3 regions of the Nocardia nepalensis genome follow, and region 1 is predicted to be linked to each of the others. Evidence: riboswitches for the same ligand, from Rfam matches in the RefSeq annotation. Region 1 holds a riboswitch; each other region holds the start of a gene.
The links. A riboswitch is a leader RNA that binds a small molecule or an ion and turns the genes downstream of it on or off. The one in region 1 is predicted to bind S-adenosylmethionine.

Region 1 (4,780 bases):
AGCTCGGCGGTTTCGTCGTCGTAGCGGCGGAATGCCCCACCCGCCACGGGTTCTCCGTCGCGGGTGACCACCAGCAGTCCGCCACGCGGCGGAGCGAACTCCTGCGCCGGGTAGTCGCGCAGCGAATCGTGCACCTCGCCAACGGTTCCGCCGTATCGGGTGCTGTATTCGACGGCGAGTTCGGCGAGCAGTGGTGTGGTCAGCGGATCATCCTGGGCGACCGCGTGCACGCGCAGCTCCGGCCGCGCCGATGTCCGCCGCGTGATCGGTGAAAGTCGTGCTGTCATAAGCCGATCACGACTTCTTCGGTAGGCCGGGCGGGTTGATCCGGGAACTCGGCACGGTCTCGGTCTTCAATCCCCAGCGATCGATGACCTGCTGATAGGTGCCGGTCTGGATGGCGTTGTTGATCGCCTTGTTGATCGGGCCGATCAGACCGTTGTCCTTCTTGGTGAGCACACCGATCTCGCCCTGCAGCGTTTCACCCGCACCGGAGAAGGTCGCGACGATCTTGGTCTGGTTCGCGGTCGTGCTGTGATAGATCGCGGACGGATTCGGGCCGATGTAGCCGTCGAGGCGCTGCGAGGCCAGCGCCAGATAGTAGTCGGTGATCTGCTGGAAGTAGGCGATATCGATGGCGGGCAGGCCCTCGGCGATGTTCTGCTCGTTCCACTTCACCAGCAGCTGCTCCTGATTGGTGCCGCTGCCGACGCCGATCCGCTTGCCCGCCAGGCTCTTGCGATCCTTGTAGTCGAGCGTGCTCTGCTTGGGGATCTCCAGCGCGACGGTGTCGTTGCGGTAGGTGGCGAAGTCGTACTTCTCCTTGCGCTCCTCGGTCACGGTGACGTTGGAGATGAACACATCGGCCTCGCCGGAGTCGACCCGCACGAAGTTCTGCGACCAATCGGCCACCTGTGCAACGAGTTTCAGTCCGAGGATATCGGCGATGAGCGAGGCGAAATCGACCTCGGAACCGACGATGGTCTTATCGTCGGTGGCGTAGAACCGCAGCGGCGGTGCGGCGCTGCCCGATCCGGTCACCACCAGCGTGCCACGGTCCCGAATGGCCTGCGGCAGTTCGGCGGCGATGGCATCGACCTTGGGCGCGTGGATCCGGCCGGACTGGGCCGGGGAGAGGTCGAAGGTGATCGAACCGGCGGGCTGGGCGGAGTTTTCCGCATCGGGGTCGGTGCCGCAGCCGGTGGCCAGCAGGGCGACCGTGGCGGCCAGGCCGACCAGGGCGGAGATCTTCATGGAATACCTGTTCATCGGGGAGCGCGCACCGCGCTCAGCGGACTCGGGATAGAAATGCGCGGGTGCGCGGATGCTCGGGGTTGTCGAGCACGGCGACGGGCGGGCCCTGTTCGACGATCACGCCGCCGTCGAGGAATACGACGGTGTCGGCCACCTCACGGGCGAAACCGATTTCGTGGGTGACGATCACCAGCGCGGTGCCGCCGTCGGCGAGATCGCGGATCACGTCGAGGACCTCGCCGACGAGTTCCGGATCCAGTGCGGAGGTCGGTTCGTCGAACAGGATCACCGGCGGTCGCAGCGCCAACGCCCTGGCAATGGCCACGCGCTGCTGTTGTCCGCCGGACAGCCGCCGCGGATAGGCGTCGGCCAGTTCGCCGATCCCGACGCGGTCCAGCAGTTCCTTTGCCTCGCGCTCGATTTCCTGGCGCGGGCGACCCTGCGCGGAAATCGGCGCGAGCGTGACATTGTCGAGCACCGTCAGATGCGGGAAGAGATTGAACTGCTGGAAGACGAAGCCGATGTGCGAGCGCTGCTTGCGCACCTCGCGATCGGACAGCGCGTGCAACTTGTTGCGGCGCAGCCGGTATCCGATCAGCTCGCCGTCGATGTGCACGGTGCCCGCGTCCAGCGACTCCAGGTGGTTGACCACGCGTAGCAGGGTCGACTTGCCGGAGCCGGACGGGCCGATCACGGTGACCACCTCGCCGGCACGCACAATCAGATCGATGTGTCGCAGTACCTCGGTGGCGCCGTAGGACTTTCGCACGCCGCGGACCGCTACGGCCGGGGCCTTGTCGGTGCCGACCGCGTCGGCTGCCGGCGCGCTCATCGGGTCGCTCCGCGCGGTGCGGCGGAACCGCTTTCGGCGATTTCGCGCAGCTTGCTCCACACCTTCTGCAATGGCGTCGGCGGGGGTGTGCGGTGCGCGCCCTTGGCGTAGTGGCGTTCGATGTAGTACTGCGCCACCGAGAGAATCGTGGTCAGCACGATGTACCAGACCGTGGCGACCATGAGCAGTGGGACCACCCGGCCATTGCGCCCGTAGATCACCTGAACCTGGTAGAAGAGTTCGGCGATCGCCATCACCGAGACGATCGAGGTGCCCTTGAACAGGCTGATCACCTCATTGGTCGCATTCGGCAGGATCGAGCGCATGGCCTGCGGGACGATGACGGTGCGGAACTGGCGCAGGCGCGGAATGCCGAGCGCCGCGGCGGCTTCCAGCTGTCCGGGATCGACCGAGATGAATCCCGCCCGGATGATCTCGGCCGAATACGCGGCCTGATGCAGTGCCAGGCCGATGACCGCCGCGGTGAACCCGCTGATCACGCCGTTCACCTCGAAGGTGAGAAAGCCGGGGCCGAACGGGATCCCGAGTGAGAGCGTGTTGTAGAGGTAGGCGATGTTGAACCAGAACAACAGCTGCACGATCAGCGGAATCGACCGGAACGCCCAGATGTAGACCCACGAGATCACCCGCAGCACCGGATTATTCGACAACCGGGCGATCGCCAGCGCGGTGCCGATCAGGAATCCGAGTGCCGTACCCCACAGCGTCAGCTCCAGCGTGACCTTCAGCGCCGACAACACCGACTTCGCGGTGAAGTACTTGGCGAAGGTCGACCAATCCCAGCCCGGATTGGTGACCAGCCCGTGGATGAACTGCGCGAGCAGGACGAGTGCGATGACGCTGACCACCCAGCGCCACGGGTGCCAGGTCCTTGCGACGGTGGGGGCGTCGGCGGTGGTTACGGCAGCGCCGAGTGCACCTGATGCCGTGGCATCGGGTGTGTGGGCACCCGGTATCGGGGCATCCGATGCCACAGCATCGGATGCGACGGACGCGCTCATGATTTCGGTTCCTCCATCGTTCCCGGCGGAAGCACCCGCACCCGGTGGCCGGGGGGTTGCTGCGACGTCGACGAGCCAGGTCTCTCGGTCGCTCTGGATGGTGTGTCCGACGCCGAGCACGGGTCGGTCAATGGGTCTAGCCGAAATATCATGCGAAGCAGGCGAAGTCCGGCACAAGGGTACGAATCAGCGTGAGCGCAGACCTTGTCCGAATGGCCATGAGCAGCGATTATTGGCCCGGTCGTGCGGTTGCTCGTGGTGCATGGGGCGCAGTCCTTTCCGCGCCTTTCGTCTGGTTCGCCCGCGCGGCGGGTCGGTGCGGCAGTCCGATCGGGCGCGCGACGCGGCCGAGTTGGCAGTCGAAATGAGCCCAGTTGCGAAGGTTTGCCGGAGTACTCTCGGACCTCGATCGTGCCCGACGATGAGGAGGTCTGTATGACCGTGCTGCGCCGTCTGACCACGCTTACCGCCATCGCGACCGGTGCGGCCGCGGTGACACTCGCCGCCCCCGGCATCGCCGCCGCGGCTCCCGCGCCGATGCCCGTACCCGCGGTGACCACGCCGGGCGAGCCGGCCGGCCAAGCCGGTACCGCCGCGCCCGGCGATTTACTCAGCGCCTACCGAGCCGCCGTCGAAGCGCTGCGCGCCTTCGGCATCGACCCGTTCCTGTATCCGGCGGCCGCGGCCTTCTGCTCCAACGACACCACCCTCGGCCTGACCCCCGCCGTCGCCGGCGCGGTTCCCGGCCCGTGGCCGAAGACGACTGTGGCCATCCCCGGACTCGACCTGTCCGCGGTCAAGTCGGGCCAGACGATGTTCACCTTCGTGCCCTACGGCGTGGGGCCGGAGCGCACGAACGTCTCCGGCATGAATGTCGCCTGGGTGAACCTGGCAAACGGCCGCAGCGGTATTACCGCGATGGGCCCGCTCTCCGACGTGGTCCGATCGATCGTCCCCGCCGAAATCCCCGCCGAGGTAAGACCACTCGCCGAACGCGCCATCCAGGACTTCTTCAGCGCATTTCCCGCCGGCGGCGTCCGCGCCGTCCCGGTCGACACCGGCTCCGGCACCGTCCTCGCCGCAGTCTTCGGATCCATCGACAACGGCGGCAAGCCCTGCTACTTCCTCCCGACCGTGGGCATCACCACGGTCCGCTGACCCCGGCGAACTCCAACGTCGCCAACCAGACCCACCAAGCGGGGTCGCGAACCTGCCGCGGATTCGATCAAGATCAGGTGGAACTGGTGGCGGGGTTCTCTCGGGCGATGCCGCCATAGATTCCACCTGATCTTGGTCGCCAATTGAGGGCGGCGGGGAGAGGGGCGGGTCAGTGGGTGGGGGTGAGGGGGCGGGCTTTCCAGGTCAGGGTGTTTGTGCGGTGGGCTTGGTGGGAGTGGGTCCATAGGCGGAGGTAGGCGGCGATGGAGAGTGGGTGTGCTAGGGCGGCAAGGGTATCGGTGCGGGTGAGGGGGCCGTTTTCCAGGGAGCGGGTGAGTAGGCGGCTGGTGACTGCGGCGGTGTAGCCGATGAGACCGGTGGCGCGCGTCCGGCCGCGACCGGCGATGGCGGCGAGGGGTGGTACCCAGTAGGCCAGTGCGGCGATAGCTCCCACGGCCGCGCCGCCGACTGTCGTGCCGCCGTATGCCGACCAGAGCCAGCGGGTATAGCCTGC
Region 2 (4,780 bases), on a different contig from region 1:
GTCGTCGACCGAACCGGGTGGTCGGTTGGCGCGGTGGGCTCAGAGATCTTCGCCGAGCGCCTTCAGGGCGAGGCGGTGCAGGGTGCGCCGCTCCTCGTCATCGAGCCGGTACAGCACCCGCTCGGCGGCCTGTTCGATGAGTTCATCGGTCTTGCGGCGCTCGGCCCGTCCGGCCTGCGTGATGGAAAGCCGGTACTTGCGCCGGTCCACCGAATCGCGGGTGCGGATCACGAACCCGGCCGCCTCCAGGCCGTCGATCAGCCGGACCACCTCGCTGCGATCGATGCCGAGCGCGGTGGAGACCTGCTGCTGGGACAGGTCGTCGAACTCCTCCAGGCAGACCAGCACCCAATGTTCGCGCAGTGACGTGCCCATTTCGGCGTGCACGGCCTTGTGCAGCTTGCCGAGCGCGTAGGTCGGGAAGCGCAGCAGGCCGCGGGGATGGATGTAGTCGGCGGGCATTGGGCAATTGTATCTATTGTTGAGCAACAAGATTGTTGATAACCTCCGCAATCTAGGTTGTCTACGAATAGCGGAGGATCCATGTCGGATACTCGAACGGCCGTCGCCGCTGCCGCACCCGCACTCGAACCGATCCCCGCTCGGGTCTGGCGGGTCGCCGGTGTGGTGGTTTTCGGCGCCGTGATGAGCATGTTGGATACGTCACTGGTCAATATCGGGCTGAACACCATCGCCACGGATCTCGGTGCGGCACTGGATAGTGCGCAGTGGATCGCGAGCGGATATCTGCTGGCACTCGCCGTGACGCTGCCGCTGTGCGGTTGGCTCGGACGCCGGTTCGGGATGGACCGGGTCTGGTTGAGTGCGCTCGCCGGGTTCACCGTGACCTCGGGGTTGTGTGCGCTGGCGCCGAATATCGGCTGGCTCATCGGATTGCGGATCGCGCAGGGGCTGGCCGCGGGTTTGCTGGTGCCCGCGGGGCAGACGCTGATCGGTCAGGTCGCCGGTCCGCATCGGCTGGGCCGGGTGATGAGCGTGGTGGGGATCGCGGTGGTCGCCGCACCCGCGATCGGGCCGACCATCGGCGGCGTCATGCTCGCGAACCTGGACTGGGAGTGGCTGTTCCTGATCAATATCCCGTTCGGGCTGGTGGCATTCGTGCTGGCACGGCGGGTGCTGCCGCGTTCGGCGACGAGCGATACCGGAGGCCGATTCGATGCCACCGGATTCGCGTCGATCGCGATAGGTCTGTCGGCACTGGTCTACGGGCTGGGTGAATTCGGCAGTCGCGGTAGCGTTTCCGCGCCGACGGTGTGGATGTCGGTGGTGGTCGGCGTGCTGGCACTCGGTCTGTTCGTGGCCCGGTCGGTGCGCGGGCGCGGTGCGAGTCTGCTCGATGTTGGACTGTTCCGGCATCCGGTGTTCGCGACGGCGAATGTGGCGAACTTCTTCGCCGGTGCCTCGATGTTCGGGGCAATGCTGGTGCTGCCCTTGTACTTTCAGGTCCTGCACGGCGACGGACTGGTAGCGACGGGGTTGCTGCTGATGTCGTTCGGGCTCGGCGGCATCATCGCGATGCCGATCGGCGGACGGTTGACCGATCGGTACGGCGGCGGTGTGGTCGCGGTGGTGGGCAGTGCGGTCACCGTCGCCGTCTCGGTGCCGTTCGCGCTCGGTGATGCCTCGATGAATCCTGTTGTGATACAGGCGCTCTTGCTGATTCGCGGCATGGCGACCGGGCTGACCGGGATGCCGATCGTGGCCGCGGCCTATGCGTCGGTGCGGCCCGAGCAAATTCCGGATGCGGCGTCGTTCGTCAATATCCTGCAGCGGGTCGGTGGATCGATCGGGGCGGCGTTGCTGGCGGTGGTGTTGTATCGCGCGGCCGATGCCGGATTGCCGGTGGATGCCGGGTTCCGGCAGGCGTTCTGGTGGCTAACCGCCGCTGCCGTTGTCTCGCTGATCGCATCGGTGCTGCTGTGGCGCAAGGAGAATCGGCCGACGTAACGGATTACGCGGCCGAGGCTGCGGTGCCGATGCCGAGTGCGGCGAGGATAGCCGCGCTGATCTGCTCGAGCCGATCGCGGACCCGGGGGCGGCGCAGCATGGCGACCGCCCGGGCGGCCAGCAGAGCGAGCAGGATCATCTCCACGGCGGCGACGGTGCATTCGATTGCGCCGAGCGCGAGGGTGTTCACGAAGGTGACATCGGTGAGGAATTGCGGCAGCACCGCCAGGTAGAACAGCCCGACCTTCGGGTTGAACATGCACGACACCAGGCCCGCGGCGAACGCCGAGCGAATCGATATCGCCTCGCCCGGGCTCGGCTGCCCGGACGCCTGAGCGGTGCCGGCCGGGCGCTGTTTGCGGTGCGCGAGCAGCGCCCGAATTCCCAAGTACACCAAGTAGATTCCGCCGATGACCTTGAGCGTCCGGTAGGCCGTCGCGGACTGTTCCAGCAGCGCGGCGACCCCGGCCGCGACCACCACCGCCCAGACGATGCCACCTAGCGCCGAGCCGACCGCCGCGGCGATGCCGGGGCGTGCGTCCACGATCGAGAAGCGCAGCACCAGAAACGAATCCGGGCCGGGCGTGATCGACAGCAGAATGCACAGGCCGATAAAGCTGAGCAGCAGGGAAAGCGTCACCTCTCGATGAGACCGCATATCACCCAGTGCTGCAAGGTTATTTATTCGAGTGCATGTGTATGCGACCGGTCGTGGGCCGGAAACGGCGGTTGACAGAGCGGTGCGGCATCTGTCAGTCTCGGTTCAGGTCATGAGCACCAGCGTCAAGCCCCGGCTAGCTGGTCGGCAACCCTCCTCCGCGGTGGGGTGCTCCGGGTGACGACCGGGCCGCAGCCCGACCGGGTGCGGCAAGCGCGGACTCGGACAATCACCTGATGACGAGTCCCATAGCCGATGGGATTTTGTGATGACTGCTGTTCTCGAACCGACCTGTGCCCCCCTCGCCCGGGTCTCCGGCGGCGACCTCCAGGTGCCGCTGGTCCAGGGCGGGACGACCACCTACGCGAACTTCGACTATGCCGCGAGCGCACCGGCATTGGCCGAGGTCACCGACCGGGTGCAGCAGCTGTTGCCGTTCTATGCGAGCGTGCACCGCGGTGCGGGTTACGCCTCGCGCATCTCCACCGAGTGCTACGAGGCGGCCCGCGGTTCGGTCACGCGCTTCCTCGATACCGCCGACGACCAGGTCGTGGTGTTCACCCGCAACACCACCGATTCGCTGAACCTGCTCGCCGCCTGCGTCCCCGGTGACACCGTGGTGCTGGATACCGAGCATCACGCGAATTTCCTGCCCTGGACCAGGCGCGGCCGCCGCGTGGTCGAGGCCGCCGCGACCGTTGAGGAGACCATCCGTCAGCTCATCGCCGAACTGTGCAGTAAGCCCGCCGCGCTGCTCGCGGTCACCGGCGCCTCCAATGTGACCGGTGAGGTGCTGCCGCTCGAGCGCCTGGCCACCATCGCGCACCAGTGCGGCGCCCGCATTCTGGTCGATGCCGCGCAACTGGCGCCGCATCGTCGAATCAGCCTGCGCGACACCGGCGTCGACTACCTCGCATTCTCGGGCCACAAGCTCTACGCACCGTTCGGCGCGGGAGTGCTTGTCGGACGCCGGGATTGGCTCGATGCCGCCGAACCGTATCTGGCGGGCGGCGGTGCGGTCCGTGAGGTCAGCACCACCCGCGCGGAATGGGCGCCCGCGCCACATCGTCATGAGGCCGGGTCGCCGAACGTCCTGGGTGCGGCCGCGCTCGCCGCCGCATGCAACGCGCTGTGTGCGATCGATCCCGAAACCCTTGCCGCCCACGAACATCTGCTCGCCGATCGCCTGCGCGCTGGCCTGTCCGACATTCCTGGCGTCAATCTGCTGCGCATCTGGGACGACAGCCCGGACACCGTCGGCATCGTTGCCTTCACCCTGGACGGTTTCGTCCCCGGCCACGTCGCGGCCTACCTCTCCGCCGAACACGGCATCGGCGTCCGCGACGGCCGTTTCTGCGCCCATCCGCTGCTCGAGCGCCTCGGCCTCGACGGCGCTCTGCGTGCCAGCATCGGCCTCGGCACCAGTTCCGCCGATGTGGACCGGCTCGTCGAGGCCATCGCTACCCTCGTCGCCAAGGGTGCGAGCTGGAATTACGCCTGCACCGAAGGCCTCTGGAACCCGTCCCCCGAGACCCGCCCTTTCATCAGCCCCAACTCCGCCGACGGCGCCGCGCCCTGCTCGATCGGCTGATCGCATTCGACCGCTCGGTCACAGCCGCCGCGCGGCATCGGGCTGACGGCCCACCGCTGCGGGAACATCGCGTAATGGGTCGCATAGCCCAGTGGAGGCCGGGACCGTAGCTGCCGTTCCGCTTCCGCCGGAGCGCAGCCTTGCAGGCCATGCCCGATCTCGGACGCCGCTGACCGATAGCCATGGCTCGAGTGCGGTAGTCCGATGCTGAAAGGCTTTGGTGGGCCAGGAGTTCAGTCTTCGAGTGAGGTCGGGCGGTAGTAGCGGCCGCGGTAGTAGAGCAGCGGCGCGGCGCTTGGTTGCTCGTCGGTATTGTCGTGGACCCGGGTGACCAGGCCGACGACGAAGGTGTGATCACCGATGGGGATCCGCTGTTGGATCGTGGCGCGGATCCAGATGGGGGTGCCGTGCAGGACGGGCTCGCCGGTGTCCAAGGTGGTCCACAGGGAGCGATCGGTGAAGCGTTGGTCGGCGGTGCGGGCGAAGCGCTTGGCCAGATCGTGCTGGTGTTCGCCGAGGAAATGGACCACCACGGAATCGGCCGCCCGCAGTGCCGTCAGGCT
Region 3 (4,780 bases), on a different contig from region 1:
ACGACGAGCAGCGCGAGGGTGCTCCCGGCCAGCCAGCCGTCCTCGGCGGCGCGACTGAAGCCGTACACGATGGCGATCAGGCCGAGCGTGACCGTGACCGCGCCGGGCACGTCATAGCCGCCGGTGCGCGGGACCGGTATGTCCTTCACCACAAACGCCAGCGCACCGAGCAGGGCGATCAGGGCGATCGGCGTGTTCACCAGCAGGCACCAGCGCCAGGAGGCGTACTCGGTGAGCGCACCGCCCGCGATCAGGCCGAGTGCGGCGCCACCGGCGGAGATACCCGCGAAGACACCGAACGCGGTCGCGCGCTCCTTTGCCTCGGTAAAGGTCACCGAAAGTAGCGAAAGTGCCGCGGGCGCAAGCAAAGCCGCGAACGCACCCTGCAAGGCCCGACCGGCGAACAGCTCCGCGCCGTTCTGCCCGAGACCGGCCACCGCGGATGCACCGGCGAATCCGACCAGACCGACGATGAACACCCGGCGCCGTCCGAGGTAGTCCGCGAGCCGTCCGCCGAGCAGCAGCAGGCCGCCGAAAATCAGCGTGTAGGCGGTGAGCATCCATTGCCGATTGCCATCGCTGATGTCGAGATCACGTTGTGCGAACGGCAGTGAGATGGTCACGATCGTCGCATCGAGAACCACCATGAGCTGGGCCAAAGCGATCACACCCAGGGCCCACCAGCGCGCCGAACTGCGCTGTCTTTCCGGAACGTCAACCGCTATCGCAGTGTCGGTCATCTTGCTCTCCTCGCCATCCGAAGTCGTGCAGTCATCCTGTCATCGGCGGACATTTGTCGTCAAGAGAAAAATGTCTGATTGCGACATTTGACCGTTAAAGACACGATCGGTCCCAATTGCGATAGCATGAGGGCATGCTCGAGTCATCGACGCCGATCGGCGCGGGCGCAGCAGCCGACGACGCCGCACGCGCCTCAGTGAATCCAGGGCCCAGCGCGGTGAATGCAGGGCCCAGCGCGCCCGCGAGCGTCGGGCTGCGCGAACGCAAGAAGCAGCAGACTCGGCTGCGCATCATCGAGGTGGCGCTGGACCTGTGCGACGCACAGGGATTCGACGCGACGACGGTCGAGCAGATCGCGAACGGCGCGGACGTATCACCGCGCACCATCAACCGGTACTTCGACAGCAAAGAGGACATCGTCCTCGGGCCGGTCAAGGATTTCGGCCTCGCCATCGCCGAATGCCTGCGCGGACTTCCGGTCACCGGCAATGAACTGCAATCGCTGCGTGAGGCGTTCCTGCAGGTCGTCGACAGGGCCGCGGTCAGCGTCGACGGACCGATCTCATTCCGGCGCTTTCAGCAGATGCAGCGGATCCTGCGCAGCAGTCCGACGGTCAGCGCGCAGAGCATGGAACTCGCCGACGACAAGAACGCCGCCATCGCCGACGCGATCGCCGAACGACTCGGCACCCAGCCCGACGCGCTGCCGGTGCGACTGGTCGTCGGCGCGTGGCAGCTGATCGGTCACCTCAGCATGGAATGTACGAACTCGATCTTCGACGACGCGGACACCTCGGCCGCCGCTGCCGACGCCCGCAATGCGTTCACCACATCATTCGACGAGTTCATGCGCGTGTGCACCGGGCGCATCGACACCGTTGCGGCGGAAAACGGCTAACGGATTTCAGCCGTCGACCGCCCGCCGGTTACCATGTCGGTCAGGTCATGAGTGCCAGCGCGAAGCCCCGGCTTGCTGGACGGCAACCCTCCAGCAGCGGTGGGGTGCTCCGGGTGATGACCGGGCTCTCGAAAGCCGAGAGCAAGCGCGCACCTCAGGAGGTTCCCCCCATGTGTTGTTGTCCGTCACCCGCAATCCCATAAACCTGCTGGCGAACAACCCTTTTGGAGCAAGACATGAGTGACCCCATCGCGTCCGCGGCCGATCCGGCGCAGTGGTCCTTCGAGACCAAGCAGATCCACGCCGGGCAGACGCCCGACGAGATCACCGGCGCACGTGCACTCCCGATCTACCAGACCACCTCCTACGCCTTCCGTGACACCGATCACGCGGCCGCGCTGTTCGGGCTGGCCGAGCCGGGCAATATCTACACCCGGATCACCAACCCGACCCAGGACGTGGTCGAACAGCGCATCGCCGCCCTGGAGGGCGGTGTGGCCGCGCTGTTGCTGGCCTCCGGCCAGGCCGCGGAGACCTACGCGATACTCAATCTCGCCGCCGCTGGCGATCACATCGTCTCCAGCCCGCACCTCTACGGCGGCACCTACAACCTCTTCCACTACTCGCTGCCCAAGCTCGGCATCGAGGTGTCCTTCGTCGAGGATCCCGACGACCTCGAGCAGTGGCGCGCGGCGATCCGGCCGAATACCAAGGCCTTCTACGGCGAGACCATCGCCAACCCGAGCAGCGCGATCTTCGATATCCGCGGCATTTCCGCGATCGCACACGAGGCGGGCCTGCCGCTGATCGTGGACAACACGGTCGCGACCCCGTATCTGATCCAGCCGCTGGCCCATGGCGCCGACATCGTTGTGCATTCGGCGACCAAGTACCTGGGCGGGCACGGTTCGGCGATCGCCGGGGTGATCGTCGACGGCGGCACCTTCGACTGGACCGTGCGCGACGCGCAGGGCGAATCCCGGTTCCCCGGCTTCACCACCCCGGACCCGAGCTACCACGGCGCGGTCTTCGCCGATCTCGGCGCTCCGGCCTATGCACTCAAGGCGCGGGTGCAACTGCTGCGCGACCTGGGTGCGGCGGTGTCGCCGTTCAACGCGTTCCTGATCAGTCAGGGCATCGAGACGCTGAGCCTGCGGCTCGAGCGCCACGTCGCCAACGCGCAGGCGGTGGCCGAGTTCCTGAGCACGCACCCGGCGGTGGAATCGGTGTCCTACGCGGGGCTGCCGTCCTCGCCGTGGCACGAACGCGCCGCCGAGCTGGCGCCGAAGGGCGCGGGCGCGATCGTCGCGTTCGAACTGCGCGGCGGTGTTGATGCGGGCAAGAAGTTCGTGGACGCGTTAGCCCTGCACAGCCATGTCGCTAACATCGGGGATGTGCGTTCTCTTGTGATTCACCCGGCGTCGACGACGCACTCGCAGTTGACGCCCGAGGAGCAGCTCGCCTCCGGCGTCACTCCGGGGCTGGTCCGGCTCGCGGTGGGCATCGAGGGGATCGATGACATTCTGGCCGATCTGCGAGCCGGTTTCGCGGCGGCGGCGCCGTGACTGTGAGTGCCGAACCGAGTACCGCCCGTCCGGCGGTGGCCCTGCCACCGCCGGACGGGCGGCTCGGCATCATCGCCATCGGAGACGTACAGCTGGAGAACGGCGCGGTCATTCCGGACGTGCATCTGGCCGTGCAGCGCTGGGGTGAGCTCTCCCCCGCGCTGGACAATGTGGTGCTCGTCGAGCACGCGCTGACCGGCGACTCGCACGTCGTCGGGGTGCCCGACGATATCCACCCGCTGCCCGGCTGGTGGGACGGCATGGTCGGTCCCGGTGCTCCGGTGGATACCGACGAATGGTGCGTCATCGCCACGAACGTGCTCGGCGGCTGCAAGGGCAGCACCGGGCCGTCGACGCTGGCGCCGGACGGAAAGCCTTGGGGCGCACGGTTTCCCGAGATCTCCATCCGGGATCAGGTCACCGCCGAAGCGGCGCTGTTCGATCTGCTCGGCATCGAGCGCCTGGCCGCCGTCGTCGGCGGTTCGATGGGCGGCATGCGAGTGCTGGAGTGGATGGTCGGCGCGCCGGACCGAGTCGGATCCGCGCTGGTGCTGGCCGTCGGCGCACGCGCCACGGCCGACCAGATCGGCACGCAGACAACCCAAATCGCCGCCATCAAGGCCGATCCGGATTGGCAGGGCGGCGATTACCACGACACCGACCGCGCCCCCACGACCGGTATGGGCATCGCCCGCCGCATCGCGCACCTGACCTACCGGACCGAGGGCGAACTCGACCACCGCTTCGAGAACAACGCGCAGGGCGATGAGGATCCATGGAACGGCGGCCGCTACGCGGTGCAGAGCTACCTGGACCACCAGGCCGAAAAGCTCTGTAGCCGTTTCGATCCCGCCACCTATGTGCTGCTCACCGAGGCGATGAACCGCCACGACATCGGCCGCGGGCGCGGCGGAGTCACCGCTGCGCTGGCCGCCACCCCGGTGCCCTGTGTGGTCGGCGGTGTCGATTCGGATCGCCTGTACCCGTTGCGAACTCAGCAGGAACTCGCCGACGGCCTGCCCGGCTGCGAGGGTCTGGAAATCGTGGTCTCGCGCGACGGACACGACGGCTTTCTCACCGAAGCAGCAGCAGTCTCGAAGCTGCTGATCGAAACCATGCGCTTGGCCCGCCTCAGCCGAACCAGCTGAAAGTTCACCATTGGCACGGGGACACGGATCCAGTCGATCAGGCGAAAGTTGTGGCTGGGTTGGGCCTACCGCCACCGGGATCCGCAGCGCTAGGCCGCGTCAGTTCAGCCGAAGCTGCCCGCGCTCGGCTTGCCGGCTCGCAGTGCGCCAGGGTCGGGTGCGCCGATCAGCAATTGGACGATGGAGTGGACGAAGCTCTCCAGCCGCTCGCGGGGATATTCGTCGGGTGCGCTGACCGCGAGCCTGCCGAGCATTTCGGCGACGCTCAGCAGCGAGTTGGTGAGCAGTCCGGAATCCATTCCCGCCCAGCGTGAATCCACCGCTATGCCCATGCGGACCAGGGATTCGGCCTGATCGAAGACGCCGGTGCGGGAATCGGCAAGTGCCGCACGGTATTCGTCGGGGGCGCTGCCGGGTGTGGCGAGGAT

Region 2: it holds a riboswitch for S-adenosylmethionine, as region 1 does, so the genes downstream of both, ACHQ4I_RS36760 (aminotransferase class V-fold PLP-dependent enzyme) here and ACHQ4I_RS00165 (amino acid ABC transporter permease) in region 1, are expected to answer to the same signal.
Region 3: it holds a riboswitch for S-adenosylmethionine, as region 1 does, so the genes downstream of both, ACHQ4I_RS38495 (bifunctional o-acetylhomoserine/o-acetylserine sulfhydrylase) here and ACHQ4I_RS00165 (amino acid ABC transporter permease) in region 1, are expected to answer to the same signal.

The regions. Positions count from the first base shown of each region.
Region 1 covers NZ_JBKBET010000001.1:35,370-40,149, reverse strand. The annotation lists gene ACHQ4I_RS00180 (GNAT family N-acetyltransferase) at 1-287, opposite strand, end outside; gene ACHQ4I_RS00175 (ABC transporter substrate-binding protein) at 295-1,269, opposite strand; gene ACHQ4I_RS00170 (amino acid ABC transporter ATP-binding protein) at 1,289-2,086, opposite strand; gene ACHQ4I_RS00165 (amino acid ABC transporter permease) at 2,083-3,108, opposite strand; SAM riboswitch class I at 3,119-3,212, opposite strand; gene ACHQ4I_RS00160 (hypothetical protein) at 3,544-4,266, shown strand; gene ACHQ4I_RS00155 (glycosyltransferase family 2 protein) at 4,436-4,780, opposite strand, start outside.
Region 2 covers NZ_JBKBET010000038.1:464,976-469,755, reverse strand. The annotation lists gene ACHQ4I_RS36775 (MarR family winged helix-turn-helix transcriptional regulator) at 40-462, opposite strand; gene ACHQ4I_RS36770 (MDR family MFS transporter) at 544-1,968, shown strand; gene ACHQ4I_RS36765 (LysE family translocator) at 1,973-2,608, opposite strand; SAM riboswitch class IV at 2,735-2,848, shown strand; gene ACHQ4I_RS36760 (aminotransferase class V-fold PLP-dependent enzyme) at 2,895-4,217, shown strand; gene ACHQ4I_RS36755 (flavin reductase family protein) at 4,451-4,780, opposite strand, start outside.
Region 3 covers NZ_JBKBET010000040.1:235,124-239,903, forward strand. The annotation lists gene ACHQ4I_RS38485 (MFS transporter) at 1-740, opposite strand, end outside; gene ACHQ4I_RS38490 (TetR family transcriptional regulator) at 875-1,639, shown strand; SAM riboswitch class IV at 1,683-1,793, shown strand; gene ACHQ4I_RS38495 (bifunctional o-acetylhomoserine/o-acetylserine sulfhydrylase) at 1,876-3,204, shown strand; gene metX (homoserine O-acetyltransferase MetX) at 3,201-4,352, shown strand; gene ACHQ4I_RS38505 (TetR/AcrR family transcriptional regulator) at 4,457-4,780, opposite strand, start outside.